4 regions of the Pseudomonas sp. NyZ480 genome follow, and region 2 is predicted to be linked to each of the others. Evidence: riboswitches for the same ligand, from Rfam matches in the RefSeq annotation. Region 2 holds a riboswitch; each other region holds the start of a gene.
What was found. Region 2 has a riboswitch for cobalamin ahead of P3R38_RS15345 (TonB-dependent receptor). Riboswitches for the same ligand answer to the same signal wherever they lie in the genome.

Region 1: it holds a riboswitch for cobalamin, as region 2 does, so the genes downstream of both, P3R38_RS10715 (ABC transporter substrate-binding protein) here and P3R38_RS15345 (TonB-dependent receptor) in region 2, are expected to answer to the same signal.
Region 3: it holds a riboswitch for cobalamin, as region 2 does, so the genes downstream of both, cobO (cob(I)yrinic acid a,c-diamide adenosyltransferase) here and P3R38_RS15345 (TonB-dependent receptor) in region 2, are expected to answer to the same signal.
Region 4: it holds a riboswitch for cobalamin, as region 2 does, so the genes downstream of both, cobW (cobalamin biosynthesis protein CobW) here and P3R38_RS15345 (TonB-dependent receptor) in region 2, are expected to answer to the same signal.

Annotation. Positions count from the first base shown of each region.
Region 1 is NZ_CP120626.1:2,330,571-2,334,436, forward strand. It holds gene P3R38_RS10710 (iron chelate uptake ABC transporter family permease subunit) at 1-890, opposite strand, end outside; gene P3R38_RS10715 (ABC transporter substrate-binding protein) at 890-1,900, opposite strand; cobalamin riboswitch at 2,027-2,226, opposite strand; gene P3R38_RS10720 (DUF1624 domain-containing protein) at 2,256-3,422, opposite strand; gene hemB (porphobilinogen synthase) at 3,643-3,866, shown strand, end outside.
Region 2 is NZ_CP120626.1:3,340,097-3,343,962, forward strand. It holds gene lpxO (lipid A hydroxylase LpxO) at 1-435, shown strand, start outside; gene P3R38_RS15335 (carboxymuconolactone decarboxylase family protein) at 488-832, shown strand; gene P3R38_RS15340 (N-acetyltransferase) at 908-1,477, shown strand; cobalamin riboswitch at 1,529-1,735, shown strand; gene P3R38_RS15345 (TonB-dependent receptor) at 1,844-3,866, shown strand, end outside.
Region 3 is NZ_CP120626.1:1,346,655-1,350,520, forward strand. It holds gene hda (DnaA regulatory inactivator Hda) at 1-229, shown strand, start outside; gene P3R38_RS06065 (NlpC/P60 family protein) at 356-991, shown strand; gene P3R38_RS06070 (C40 family peptidase) at 1,127-1,660, shown strand; cobalamin riboswitch at 1,804-2,022, shown strand; gene cobO (cob(I)yrinic acid a,c-diamide adenosyltransferase) at 2,145-2,756, shown strand; gene P3R38_RS06080 (cobyrinate a,c-diamide synthase) at 2,753-3,866, shown strand, end outside.
Region 4 is NZ_CP120626.1:2,961,109-2,964,974, forward strand. It holds gene cobN (cobaltochelatase subunit CobN) at 1-685, opposite strand, end outside; gene cobW (cobalamin biosynthesis protein CobW) at 689-1,756, opposite strand; cobalamin riboswitch at 1,851-2,060, opposite strand; partial or broken gene P3R38_RS13530 (IS481 family transposase) at 2,095-2,231, opposite strand.

The DNA.
Region 1 (3,866 bases), 1.0 Mb from region 2:
AGGAACAAGGCGCCGCCCAGGGCGCTGGCCGGCAGCAGGTGGCTATGGCCAGGGCCGAGCAGCAAGCGCAGGGCGTGGGGAATCACTAAACCGACAAAACCGATGGCCCCGACGATCGACACCATCACCGCTGTCACCAATGCAGCGCAACTGATCAGCAGCAACTGGGTGCGACGCACGGCAATACCCAGCGACGCTGCCGAGTCGACTCCGAAAGTAAAGGCATCCAGCGTGCGGCGGTGCCACAGGCACACCACCAGGCCGGCCAGCGCCACTGGAAGTGCCAGCCACACCGATGGCCAGCGCACGCCACTGAGGTTGCCCAACAGCCAGAACAGGATGCCACGCGCCTGCTCGGCGGTGGCCGACTTGGTGATCAGGAAGGCAGTCAGTGCATTGAACAGTTGCGAGCCGGCAATGCCTGCGAGGATGACCTGGGCGCTGTTGCCAGTGGAGCCGCTGGTGCGGGCCAGCACCAATACCAGCGCGAAGGCAGCGAGTGCACCGAGGAACGCACCTGCTGACATGCTCAGTGCCATGCCACCGAACCCCAGCAAGCCCACCAGCACCGCACCGGTCGAAGCGCCTGCCGAGAGGCCCAGCAAGTAAGGCTCGGCCAGCGGGTTGCGCAGCAATGCCTGGAGAATCACCCCGCAGGTCGCCAGCCCGGCACCGCAGGCGGCAGCCACCAGGGTGCGGGTCAGACGGTAGTTCCAGACGATGCCCGCATCGATCGGGTCGACCGGGTAACCAGCCTGCCACAGGTGGTTGGCCAGCACTTGGTAAACCACGCTGGACGATACGTTGGCCTCTCCGATGACGGTGCCGGCCAGGACGGCGGCGAGCAGGGCCATTGCCGACAGGACGCTATAAATCAACAAACGCTTCATCACGGCGCCGCATTGCCGCTGGCGAAGGCGGCAGACAAAGTCTGCAGGCCACGGAACAGACGGATGCCGGCCTGCATGGCATCTGCATCGAGGATGATGATGCGGTTGTTCTTCACCGCGTCCATGTTGCGGGTCACCGGGTCGTTGTGCAGGAAGTCGAGTTTTTTCTGGTAGTCGTCGGCGGGGAAGCGGCGGCGGTCCATGCGGGCAATGATCAGCCAGGTTGGATTGGCCTTGGCCAGCGTTTCCCAGCCCACGGTCGGCCATTCCTCGTTGGACTCGACCACATTGCGCACACCGAGGGTGCGCAGCATGAAGTCAGCCACCCCTTGGCGACCAGCCACATAAGGGTCTATCTGGAAGTCGGCGCTGGAGAACCAGAACAATGCGCTGGTGTTGGAGAGGTCCTTGCCTGCAACGTGCTTTCTGGCACTGTCCAGGCTTGCCTTGAGATCGGCGTTCAATGCCGCGCCGCGGTCCTGCACGTCGAAGATCTCGGCCAGTTGGCTGACGCTTTTGTAGATGCTCTGGACCTGGAAAGCTTGTAGACGGGTACCGTCGGCTCCGACCAGGTTGTCCTTGCCTTCGCAGTCCGATGGCAGCAGGTACGTAGGAATCTTCAGCTCATCGAACTGCTCGCGGGTTGCCACGACGCCCTGGGCGCCGACCATCCACTCGAATTGCACCGCCACCAACCGTGGGCGCTTGCCCACCACGGCTTCGAAACTGGGGTCGTTGTCGGCCAGCCGCTCGACCTTGTCGTTCACCGCCTTGTACTCGGGCAGCACATTGTTGAACCACAGCGAAGTGCCGGCCACTTTGTCGCCCAGCCCAAGGGCATAGAGGATCTCGGTCGCCGCCTGGCCGATGGTGACGGCGCGCTCGGGGGCCTGGGCGAAGGTCTGGGGCCGGCCACAGTTGTCGACGGTGAGCGGGTAGTGGGTGGTAGCGGCCTGGGCCAGGCCGGCGAGGCTCAGGCCTGCAAGCAGGGTGGTGAAGCGCAGCAGCATGTGGGGGCGATCTCCTATCGGACAGTTCACGGCATGAACGCACGGACAGGCATCGCCAAGCCCCATGCGCACGGCGTGGGGCTGCACCCGGGAACGGGTGGAGATGGCCATCCCGGACACCCCGCCGGTTGGTGAATGTAGGCCGGCAGGTCTCCTGACTGGTGCGTCCTTGCCCGGCTCCGGCCTTCCCGGATCGGCAGACCCAGTGGCTTGGTTGGAGCAGGCTCGGCACCTACAGTTGCGGGGGCAGTTCCGATTGGCCAGTGAAAGCTGGCCCTGGATTCCCTATTAATTCCGTGGTGGAAACCGGCGGGCCGCATGGTAGACCATTCGGCCGCCGGGTGAAAACGTCATATCAGAAGTACTTCAGCCAGCTGATGTCGCGGCGACGCGCCTTCAAGCGGCCAAATGCCCGCACCGGCAGGTACAGCGCCACCGCCAGCAGCACGGCGACCAGCCACACTGCACCGATCCCGTCGAAGCCAAAATACTGGCCCTGGTTCAGCCCGAACAGGGCGACGCAGGCCAGGTACAACAGCTTCAGGACGTAAAGGTGCAACAAGTAAAAGAACATGGGGGCTGCGCCAAACACGGCCAAGGCCCTGATCCAGCGAGCCTGGCCGGCACGTTCGAAGACGCGCAGCAGCACGAGGCCGCCCCCCAGGGTCAGGGCCAGGAACAGCAGTGAAGGAGGGTACTTGGTGATGTTGAAGAAGCTCATCGCCGTCTGCGTCAAGGTTGGGTAACCGCTCCAGGGGGCCTCGCCATAGCCATTGATCATGCGCAGCACGACGAAGCCCAGCAGGGCGATCACGCCGGCCATCAGCAGACGATGCTGGCGTTGGCCTGCGTCGCTGCCGCGGGCGAACCATGGACCCATGCCATAGCCCAGGGCGATGACGCCAATCCATGGCAACACCGGGTAGGACGTGCGTAGGCGCAGGCCGTCGGAGAGCGTCAACCAACCACGATCATGCAAGATGGCCCACGGGACATGCAGAGCCGATCCCGGCTCGAAGTGCAGGCCGTCGAGCAGGTTGTGCCCGGCCACGATGACAGCGCCCACGGCGAGCATCAGCGGACGCGGCAGCCACACCAGCACAGACAGGGCAATCATGCTCACGCCAATGGCCCAGATCACCTGCAAGTAGATGACGGTGGGCGGCAGTTGGAAGGTCCAGGCGAAGTTGACCAGGGTGAACTCCAGTGCCACCAGGAACAGCCCGCGCTTGAACAGAAATGCCGACACATCGCTGCGGCCCTTGTGCTTTTCGCCGTACAGCCAGGCCGAAAGGCCAGTGAGCAGGACGAACACCGGGGCGCACAGATGGGCGAGGGTACGACTGACGAACAGCGAGGGCTCGGTGGTGTCGATGTCCATCGGGTCGCCTACCTGGCGGTGCAGGAAGAAGGTTTCGCGGACGTGGTCCAGCAACATGAACACGATCACCAGGCCGCGCAGGGCATCGATGCTGTGCAGGCGCTGGGTGAGTTGGGTAGGCGTGGCTATGGCGCTTGTCATAGGGGGTCGCAGGCAGGAACCATTATCAAGTGAAACGTTATCTTATAACCATTTAATGAGCCCTGAACAGGCTTTTTCAGGTGGGTGACATTTTGTCGCGCCCGCGCCAGCACTGAATAATCGTTATTGCCCGGCGCGCACGGGACAATCTCGATATTTTGGCTTTTCAGTCACGCACGACAGGCTTATGGTGTAGGTCGTCAAATTTCTTGGAGCTTCCATGTCCAGCCGTTTCCCTGTTGTTCGCCCTCGTCGCCTGCGCCAGAACGAGTCCCTGCGTACCCTGTTCCAGGAGACGGAGTTCCGCCTCGAAGACCTGATCCTGCCGATCTTCGTCGAAGAGGGCATCGATGACTTCGTCCCGATCACCAGCATGCCTGGGGTCAACCGCATCCCGGAGAAACGACTCGCCGAGGAAATCGAGCGTTATGCCCGTGCCGGTAT
Region 2 (3,866 bases):
CGCGACCCCTACGCCGGCTCCTACCGCTACCATCTGGGCCTGGATACACCGAACGACGACGGCTGCTACATCGATGTGGATGGCGAAAAGTATTCCTGGCGCGATGGCGAAGCGGTGGTGTTCGACGAAACGTACATCCACTACGCCGCCAATACCACCGATCACAACCGCATCATCCTGTTCTGCGACGTCGAGCGTCCGCTCAAGTACCGCTGGGCGACCGCCTTCAACCGCTGGTTCAGCCGCAATGTCATGGCCGCCGCCGCCGCGCCGAACACCGCCAACGACAAGACCGGCGGCATCAACCGTCTGTTCACCCGCATCTACCGGATCCGTGAGCGCGGCAAGGCGCTGAAGAAGCGTAACCGTACCCGCTACTACCTGGAAAAGTGGGCCGTGGTCGCGGCACTGCTGCTGGTGTTCATCTATATCTGAAGGCTTGGACTACCCTGAAAGCTCCTGCCCAAACCCCAACAAGGTGAAGACGATGAGCATGATGGACTGGGACGCCTACCGTAAGCAGTTGATGGCCGGCATCGGCGATCTCAAGCAACTCTCCCCCGACACCGTGGCCGGCTACATGACGGCCAGCGGTGCGGGTGCCAAGACCAACCACCTGGACGCCAAGACTCGCGAGTTGATCTCCCTGGCCGTGGCGGTCACCACCCGCTGCGACGGCTGCATCGCCGTGCACTCGCAGCAAGCCGTCAAACACGGCGCCACCCGCGAAGAAATCGCCGAAGCCCTGGGCGTGGCCGTCGCCATGAATGCGGGTGCCGCGCTGGTCTACTCGGCCCGGGCACTGGATGCCGTTGGCAAGGCCGACAGCTGAGGCCTGGCGGCGCCGCCCTTGCGCGACGGCGCCGCGTTACTCAGACTGGGCACCTCAGCCCTTGCAGGAACCCGCATGATCCACATCCGCCCCATGACGCCCGAAGACTTCGAGCGCTTCTGGCCAACCTTCCAGGCCGTCATCCAGGCCCGCGAAACCTACGCCTACGACCCTGCCCTCACTTTCGAACACGCCCGGCAACTGTGGCTGGAACTGCCCCTGCATACCCTGGTTGCCGAAGCGAACGGCGAGGTGCTCGGTTCGTATTACCTCAAGGCCAACGCGGCAGGTCCCGGCGCCCATGTGGGCAACTGCGGCTATATGGTTTGCGAAGCCGCCCGCGGGCGCGGCGTGGCGCGGATGATGTGCGAGCACTCGCAAAAGCTGGCACGCCAGGAGGGCTTCCTGGCCCTGCAGTTCAACTCGGTGGTGGCCAGCAACGAAGTGGCCGTGGCGCTGTGGCGGAAACTGGGTTTCGAAACGGTCGGTCGCCTGCCCAAGGCCTACCGCCATGCCCGTCTTGGGCTGGTGGATTGCCTGGTGATGTACAAATGGCTGGCCGACGAACCGGTGGTGGAGAAACCGCCGCTGCTGATCGGGCGCAAGAACATCGAAGCCCGCGTATCACGCCGCCGGGGTCGATAGCGCCATCGGCAATACCGCGCAATCCATTGACGCAGAGCCGTTTCGATGGTCAGATGCGCGCCAGTTTCAGGTGCCCTGCGCCGCCGCGCGCAGGGTGAAACGGGAAGCCGGTGAGTCGAGCTACACGACAAGTCCGGCGCTGCCCCCGCAACGGTAAGCGAGCGAACCCTTCGAAATACCACTGTGCAAACGCATGGGAAGGTGAAGGCTTCACGACCCTCGCAAGCCCGGAGACCGGCCTGGAGCTTCACTTGGCAACCCGCGGTGGGCGGGCGCAGGCCGGTTTGCGCGTGCGCGCCTGCGTGCGTGGCTCACCTTTGCGTGTTTTCCACCGGGATCCATTCATTCCTGCAGCCGTGGAACGACATGTCCCGTATTTACAAGCTTCACACACTGGCGGCCTGCCTGGCCGTGACTTTTCCTGCCCTGGCCGACGAACGAAGTGCCCTGGCCCTGCCCTCCACGGCCATCACCGGCACCCACGATGACGCCGCCGTGGACCTCGCCACCCCGACCCAGGCTGGCTCGCGCCTTAACCTCAGCGCCCTGGAAACCCCGGCCAGCACCAGCAGCATCAGCGCACAACAGATCCAGCAGCGCAACAACCTCACCGTTCAGGATGCAGTCAGCCGCTCGCCCGGCATCTCCTTCATCGGTACCCCAGGCGACGGCGGCACCGGTCTCTCGGCCAGGGGCTTTACCGGGCATGGATCGGTGATGACCCTGTTCGATGGCACACGCCTGTACACGGGCGCGGGCACCCAGACTTTTCCGGTAGACCCGTGGCTGGTCGAGCGTATCGACGTGATCCGTGGCCCGGCCTCGGTGCTGTATGGCGAGGGCGCAACCGGCGCGGTGGTCAACGTGATCCCCAAAAAGCCATTCAGCGGCCAGGTGCAGAACCATCTGCGCCTGGGCTATGGCGCCTGGGACCGTCAGCAACTGGGCCTGGACAGCGGCGGCAGCATCAGCGAGCGCCTCAGCTACCGGGTGACCCTCAACCGCCAGGCAAGCAACGGCTGGGTCGACCGCACCGACTCGCGCAGCCTGGCCCTGGGCGCCGCGTTGCGCTTCGACGCCAACGACGACCTCAGCTTCACCCTGGCCCACGAGCGCGGCGATGCCGAGCCGGCCAACGACTTCGGCACACCCTTGATCGACGGCCACTACCGCTCCAGCCTGCGCAAGAAGAACTACAACATCGACGATGACGTGCAGCGCTACCGTGATGCGTGGACTCGTTTCACCACCGACTGGACCCTCAGCGACCACCTCAGTGCCAGCAACCAGCTCTACTACATCAAGAGCCGCCGCCATTGGCGCAATGCCGAGGCCTACAGCTGGGATGCCGACCGTGACCAACTGCTGCGCCAGAGCTACCTGCAGATCAAGCATAATCAGGAGCAGATCGGCGACCGCCAGACCTTCACGCTCGACCACCGCCTGTTCGGCTTGGCCAGCACCACCCTGGTCGGCGCCGAGTACAACAAGATTCGCTTCAACGTCGACAGCAACTCACCCTACGACGATGTCGGTGGCGACTACGTCGACCCATGGCACCCAACTGCGGCGACGTTCCACAGCAACTCGCCGCTGCGCCCGCAGACGCTGTCCACCACCCACACCTTCGCCCTGTTCGCGGAAAACCGCCTTCGGGTCACCGAGCGCCTCTCGCTGGTGACCGGCGTGCGCCGCGACCAGAACCATATCGACCGCGACAACCTGGTCGACGGCACCCGCAGCGACCACAGCCTGCAAGGCGGCAACTGGCGCGCCGGGCTGGTGTTCGCAGTGAACGATGACCTGTCCCTGTACGGTCAGTACGCCACCAGCGAGGACGGGGTGAACGATTTGATCAGCCTCAGCCCCGGCCAGATGCACTATGACCTGACCGAGTCGAAACAGACCGAACTGGGCCTCAAGCAACGTTTCTGGGAGGGGCGCGGCGAGTGGACCCTGGCGGCTTACCACATCGTCAAGAAAAAGCTGCTGGTGGACGACCCTGTCAGCCACGACAAACAACAAGCCGGCCAGCAGACCTCTGACGGGCTGGAGGCCAGCCTCGAACTGGCCTTGCCCCACCAGTGGCAGGTCTCGGCCAACGCCGCCGTGGTTCGCGCCACGTACGACGACTTCGATGACGTGGTCGGTGGCGTAACCCAGGACCGCGCCGGCAACCGCCCGGCCAACGTGCCGCGACGCACCGCCAACCTATGGGTGAGCAAAGGCTTCGGGCAGGCCGTGGAAGCTGGGCTGGGCTTGCGCTACGTCGACCAGCGCTACGCCGACAGTGCCAATAGCCTTCAAGTACCCGGCTACACCGTGGTCGACGCCAACCTGGGCTGGCAGGTGGTGCCGGACGTACGCCTGGGCTTGCAACTGAACAACC
Region 3 (3,866 bases), 2.0 Mb from region 2:
GATCTTCCAGATGCGTGGGTTGTCCGACGAAGACAAGCTGCGAGCCCTGCAATTGCGGGCCTCGCGACGGGGGCTGCACCTGACCGACGAAGTTGGCCACTTCATCCTGACCCGTGGCACCCGAAGCATGAGCGCGCTGTTCGACCTGCTCGAACGTCTCGACCAAGCGTCGCTGCAAGCGCAGCGCAAGCTGACCATTCCTTTCCTCAAGGAAACCCTCGGCTGGTAAGCCCCGAAATACGGGGCTTGCAGCAGCGTCACGGAAAAGTCACATCTTTTTCGATAAAATTTGCAAATGGTCCCGATAGAAGGCATAGTTTCCACCTTCTAAAGGATTACAGACACGGTCGTGCCCATGCTGAAGCGCTTCGCACCCCTCGTGCCACTCGCACTCGTGACCCTGCTTTTTGGCTGCGCGGCTCATGGCCCGGTTTCCCAGCCTCAGGATCACACCCCGGTCGCCTCGACGTCGGCGATCAACGCCAAGACTTCCACTTCGTCGGTATTCAGCGAAGAGGACCTGGCCACCGAAGATGACCTGGAGGCTTTCTCCAGCGGCAAGCCTTACCAATTGCCGGCCCTGGCCGACAGTATTCTCGAACGTGGCATGTCGTTGATCGGCACGCGCTACCGTTTCGGCGGTACCTCGGAGAAGTCGGGCTTCGACTGCAGCGGTTTCATCGGCTACCTGTTCCGCGAAGAGGCGGGTGTGACCTTGCCGCGCTCTACCCGCGAGATGATCAACGTCGACGCACCGAAAGTGGCGCGCAACAAGCTCAAGCCGGGCGATTTGCTGTTCTTCAGCACCAATGGCCGTGGTCGTGTCAGCCATGCTGGCATCTACCTGGGTGACAACCAGTTCATCCACTCCAGCAGCCGCCGCAGCGGTGGTGTGCGCATCGACAGCCTCGGTGATCGCTACTGGAGCAAGACCTTCATCGAAGCCAAGCGAGCCTTGGCGATGGCGCCGACCAATATCGCGCGCAACTGATGGCAAAATGATGTACCCTGCCGCGGCGGCGATGCTGAAAAGCTCGCCGCCGTGCGCATTTATAGAAAGCGTCTAATCTAAATTCTCAACTCTTTTGGGCTGCGGCCCTACGGTCTCAGACAGGAAGTTCTGGCCATGGCGATGACGGCGCGCTTCGCATTCCTTTCCCTGGTGGCTCTGCTTGCCGCCTGTTCCAGCCATGCTCCGGCACCGGCCCCTGTGGTTCAGCCACAGATCCCGTACGCCCAGCCTGACATTTCGCCGATTGCCGACGATGTGCTCATACGCGCCATCGGCCTGGTCGGTACCCCCTATCGCTGGGGCGGTAACACGCCGGATTCCGGCTTCGATTGCAGTGGCCTGATCGGCTATGTCTACCGCGATGCAGCGGGCATCAGCCTGCCGCGATCGACCCGCGAAATGATCGTCATGCGTGCGCCAACGGTGGACCTCAATGCGCTGCAGTCCGGGGACTTGGTGTTCTTCGCCACCGGTGGCGGCTCGCAAGTGAGCCATGCCGGGATCTACGTGGGCGAAGGCCGCTTCGTGCATGCGCCTTCCACAGGCGGCACGGTGCGCCTGGACTACCTGTCCAACAGCTACTGGGCCAAGGCCTACCTGCAGGCCAAGCGAGTCATTCCCCAAGGCCACCTGGCGCAGAACCGCTGATCAGCTGATCGCATCCCCGGCGAGCGCTGGCGCTTGCGGCGGTCACCGAGGTAAGTCGCCAGGCCACCGCCGCGCCGCGTCCTGGAGAATGACCCCGCTCGTCGAACGAGCGCTTCGATTGACGCTCCCGGCCCAACCCTCTAACCTTCGCGCGTGTTTCAGGTGTCCTGCCAGCCTCGACTGGGCAGGGTGAAACTGGGAAGCCGGTGGGCGTCGGAAGACGCGAGCCCGGCGCTGCCCCCGCAACGGTAGGTGAGACGCGGCCGCGCAGGGCCACTGGGTGAACGCCCGGGAAGGCGCGCAGGCCAGGGCCACAGGCCCGCTCACGAGCCCGGAGACCGGCCTGATACTGCCAACGGCATCACGGAGGGTGATGCGCGGTGCACCGTGACCAGAGCGGGTCATGGCCCCTGCGCGTCCTCCGTCTGCCTGCCTATCGACCTGCCGCCGCTTCTCGCGTGGCGTCAGCCTGCGGAGAACCCTCATGAGCGAAACCACCGAACGCGACGAACGTCATCTGGCGCGTATGCAGCGCAAGAAGGCGATCATCGACGAGCGCATCGCCAATTCCCCCAACGAATGCGGCCTGCTGCTGGTGCTGACCGGCAACGGCAAGGGCAAGAGCAGTTCGGCGTTCGGCATGCTCGCCCGTGCGTTGGGCCATGGCATGCAGTGTGGTGTGGTGCAGTTCATCAAGGGCCGCAACAGCACGGGAGAAGAGCTGTTCTTCCGCCGCTTCCCCGAGCAGGTGCGCTACCACGTCATGGGCGAGGGCTTCACTTGGGAAACCCAGGACCGTCAGCGCGATATCGCTGCTGCCGAAGCGGCCTGGGCGGTGTCGCGGCAGTTGCTGCAGGACCCTTCGGTGCAGTTCGTGGTGCTCGACGAACTGAACATCGCCCTCAAGCATGGCTATCTCGATCTCGACCAGGTGCTGGCCGATATCCAGGCTCGCCCGCCAATGCAGCATGTGATCGTCACCGGCCGCGCAGCCAAGCCCGAAATGATCGAGATGGCTGACACGGTTACCGAAATGGGCATGCTCAAGCATGCGTTCCAGGCCGGTATCCGTGCGCAGAAGGGCGTGGAACTGTGAACCAAGCGCGCCAATGCCCTGCGGTGTTGATCGCCGCACCTGCATCCGGACAAGGCAAGACCACCGTCACCGCTGCGCTGGCACGGCTGCATCGCAACCTTGGGCGCAAGGTACGAGTGTTCAAGTGTGGGCCGGACTTTCTCGACCCGATGATCCTCGAGCGGGCCAGTGGTGCGCCGGTCTACCAATTGGACCTGTGGATGATCGGTGCGCAGGAGAGCCGTCGCTTGCTATGGGAAGCCGCTGCCGAAGCCGACCTGATCCTGATCGAGGGCGTCATGGGCCTGTTCGATGGCACCCCTTCGAGCGCCGATCTGGCGCGTCATTTTGGTGTGCCGGTGTTGGCGGTGATCGACGGCACGGCCATGGCCCAGACCTTTGGAGCATTGGCCTTGGGCCTGGCGCGCTACCAGGCCGACCTGCCGTTCGCCGGCGTGCTGGCCAACCGCGTCGGCAGCCTGCGTCACGCCCAATTGCTCGAAGGCAGCCTGACCGAAGGCCTGCGCTGGTATGGCGGTTTGTCCCGCGAGCGTGGCATCGAGCTGCCCAGTCGTCACCTGGGGCTTGTCCAAGCCAGTGAACTGAATGACCTCGACGCCCGCCTGGATGCAGCTGCCGAAGCCTTGGGCGCCAGTTGCGACGCAAGCCTGCCACCGGCGGTCACTTTCGCCGCACCGGAGCCGCGTCAGCTGTCGTCGTCGTTGGCTGGCGTGCGCATCGGGGTGGCCCGGGACGAAGCGTTCGCCTTCACCTATGGTGCCAACCTCGACGTGCTGCGAAGCCTGGGCGCGCAGCTTGAGTTCTTCTCGCCCCTGCATGACCGTGAAATGCCCCTGGTCGATAGCCTGTACCTGCCGGGAGGCTACCCCGAACTGCACCACCATGCATTGGCTGCCAACACCTCGATGCTCGACGCCCTGCGTGCCCACCACGCGCAAGGCAAGCCCCTGCTGGCGGAGTGTGGCGGCATGCTGTACCTGCTCGACGCGTTGACCGACGTGGCGGGCGAGCGGGCCGAGTTGCTTGGCCTGCTGCCTGGCGAAGCGATCATGCAGAAACGCCTTGCCGCCTTGGCCTTGCAGGCTGTGGAACTGCCAGAGGGCACCTTGC
Region 4 (3,866 bases), 380 kb from region 2:
CCTTCTGCAAGCGCTTGCAAAACACGTCGATGAATGCGGTATTGGCCGCCTGCAAGTGCGAGCGGTAAAACAGCACCGGTGCCACCGGCTGTTCCGGGCGCCAATGGCCATACCAGTCTTGGATTGATGCACTGGCCTTGGTGGGGTGATAGACGGCGGTCCGGGGCAGCGGTTGAGGCTCGTCCCAGGCGTAGTCGCAGCCCAGCCACTGGCTAGCGATGCAGTTGAACAGGTTGACGGCATTGGCCTTGCCGCCCTGGCGCAGGTAGTGCCACAGGCGGTCCGCCTGCTCGGGGGCCACCGTGCTCAAACCGGTAAGTTCGGGGTCCGGGCGATCATCGCCGGGCACCAGAATCAACTGCACCCCGCGCGCTGCCAGTTCGACCAGCTGTTCGACGCCATAGCGCCAGTAGCCGACGCCGCCGTGCAGCGAGACCAGGATCACCTTGGCATGGCGCAGCACCTGGTCGACATACAGGTCGACCGAAGCATGATTCTGCACCTGCATAGGGTTGGCTAGACGTACGCTGGGGAAGCCAGGCGGCAGTTGCTCGGCGGTGTCGGCGAGCAACGCCAGGTGCGAATCGCCGCTGCAGAGGATCACCAGGTCGGCGGGGGTCTGGCCGAGGTCGGCGATGCTGTCGTCCGGCACGAAACCGCCGGGCTGGGTCCGCAGCAGGTGCATGGGTCAGGCGCCCAGGGCCTTGCGCAGTCGCGCTTCCAGTTCACTGGCGTTCAGCTCCTGGCCGATCAGCACCAGGCGGGTGATACGCGGCTCGTCGGCGCGCCAGGCGCGATCGAAATGCTTGTCGAAGCGCGTGCCCACGCCCTGCACCAGCAGGCGCATCGGCTTGCCCGGAATGGCCGCGAAGCCTTTGGCGCGCAGAATGCCGAATTCGACCACCAACTGGGTCAGGGCATCGAGCAGCAAGCTTTCATCGGCTTCGGGCAGGTCGATGGAGATGGAGTCGAAGGCATCGTGGTCATGATCGTCATGGTCGTCGTCATCGTGGTGCGAATCGTGGTGGGTGCGGCGACCGTCGATATGCGCCTCGGATTCAGCCCCCACGCCCAGTAGTACGTCCAGTGGCAGGCGACCGCTGCTGGCTTCGATCACCTTGACTGCTGGCGGCAGCTCTTCGGCGACTTCCGCCCGGACCTTAGCCAGGCCTTGGGCGTCGATCAGGTCGGCCTTGTTGAGCACCACCAGGTCGGCACTGGCCAGTTGGTCGGCGAACAGTTCGTGCAGCGGCGATTCGTGGTCCAGGTTGGGGTCGAGCTTGCGCTGGGCATCTACCTGGTCTGGATAGGCTGCGAATGTGCCGGCGGCCACCGCCGGGCTGTCGACCACGGTGATGACGGCGTCCACAGTGCAGGCATTGCGAATTTCCGGCCACTGGAAGGCCTGTACCAGGGGTTTTGGCAGGGCCAGGCCGCTGGTTTCAATGAGAATGTGGTCGAGGTCGCCACGGCGCGCCACCAATTCGCGCATTACTGGGAAGAACTCTTCCTGTACGGTGCAGCACAGGCAGCCATTGGCCAGTTCGTAGACGCGTCCGCTGGCTTCTTCCTCGGTGCAACCGATGCTGCACTGCTTGAGAATTTCGCCGTCGATACCCAGTTCGCCGAATTCATTGACGATTACCGCGATACGGCGGCCTTGGGCATTGTCGAGCATGTGCCGGAGCAACGTGGTTTTGCCCGAGCCGAGGAAGCCGGTGACGATGGTGACGGGTAGCTTGGCCAGTGTTTTCATGTCGCAATGCCCTTGGCAGGATGGCGGGCATGCGGGACGAGAGCCACGGGCCAGTGGCCGGGCTTATTCGCCACCGGATCACCCCGCCCGGTTGAAAGTCGAAATCGTCCGAGGCAGGTCTCCTGGCTTGCACTGCTTCGCCCTCTCTCTGCGGGGGCTTGAGGGATGACGCCTTCCCGCGCTTGGGCGCAGTGGCTGTGTCGATCCGTTGTCGGTGCTTACAGTTGCGGGGGCAGCCGCGGCTTGTACCGCGTTCCCGTCTTAGCTTCGGCGCAGCCGAAGAACCTCGAAGCGGCAAGGCTACGCGTGGGGTGGCAGGTGGTCAACTGTTCGCACAATCGCTCGACCCATTTGTAGCCGGTCTTTCGGCTGATCTCGTAGGCCTGGCATAGGGCGCTGAAGCTGGGCGCCCCTTGCAGGAATCCGCGATGAAAAGCATTTTCAGGTCCATAGGTTTCAGCTCTCGCCAAGGCATGGTCAGAACCTCGAATACCGACCCTGTCAGTCAAAGACTGTTACCTATGTGCGTGATCTGATTTGTAACCCATGTGGGTGAGTCATGCCGCCAGACCTTTTTGGCTACTTTTTGGGGCGTCTGCCAAAAAGTGACCCGCTGTAAGAGCGGAAAGGTGGTTGAGCGTCGCTTTGGCAAATGGATATGCCCATGCATCCATAAACCAAAACTTTGAAGCACAGATTTAAGGGCGGCATTCAGATAGCGTGAATATCCATTCGCCATGGAGGGGCTCATTCACCCTTTCGCCTTTACGGCGACCTACTTTTGCTCTTGGGCAAAAGTAGGCAAAAACCGCTGGCTCCTATCATCCGGCCCCTACGCTTCGCTTCGGGGTTCCCTCGCTACGGGCTTGCTCCCGGGAGGACCGCGCTGAACGGCCCCTCCTGGGCCGCAGCGCTTGACGGGCATCCATGCCCGTCACCTCCCTCCGCAAGCCCTACGCTCGGCCTACTGACGTCGCAATTTGCAGCGCCTGGAATATCGCGCATTAAAAGCAAAAGCGGAGCATGAAATACCAACTCCGAACAACAACAACAACAACAACAACAACAACAACAACAGCTAAACCAGCCGCACATTCAATATTAAAACTATAAATGCGAGGCAAATTTTCTTTTGCTTCGCTTTGCTCTTGCTTCTAGCGCGCGGTAGTTCAGACGCCACCTAATGCGACTTCAGGAGGCCGAGCGCAGGGCTTGCGCAGGGAGGTGACGGGCATGGATGCCCGTCAAGCGCTGCGGCCCAGGAGGGGCCGTTCAGCGCGGTCCTCCCGGAGCAAGCCCGGAGCGAGGGAACCCCGGAGCGCAGCGCAGGGGCCGGATGATAGGAGCCAGACTTTTTTGGTTACTTTTTGGGGCGTCTGCCAAAAAGTGACCCGCTGTAAGAGCGGAAAGGTGATTGAGCGTCACCTTGGCAAATGGATATGCTCACGCATCCAGAAACCAAAACTTCAAACTTCAAACTTCAAAGCACAGATTTAAGGGCGGCATTCAGATAGCGTGAATATCCATTCGCCATGGAGGCGCTCACTCACCTTTTCGCCTTTACGGCGACCTACTTTTGCTCTTGGGCAAAAGTAGGCAAAAACCGCTGGCTCCTATCATCCGGCCCCTACGCTTCGCTTCGGGGTTCCCTCGCTACGGGCTTGCTCCCGGGAGGACCGCGCTGAACGGCCCCTCCTGGGCCGCAGCGCTTGACGGGCATCCATGCCCGTCACCTCCCTCCGCAAGCCCTACGCTCGGCCTACTGACGTCGCAATTTGCAGCGTCTGGGATATCGCGCATTAAAAGCAAAAGCGGAGCATGAAATACCAACTCCCAACTCCCAACAACAACAACAACAACAACAACAACAACAACAGCTAAACCAGCCGCACATTCAACATTAAAACTATAAATTCGAGGCGGACTTTCTTTTGCTTCGCTTTGCTCTTGCTTCTAGCGCGCGGTAGTTCAGGCGCCACCTAATGCGACTTTAGGAGGCCGAGCGCAGGGCTTGCGCAGGGAGGTGACGGGCATGGATGCCCGTCAAGCGCTGCGGCCCAGGAGGGGCCGTTCAGCGCGGTCCTCCCGGAGCAAGCCCGGAGCGAGGGAA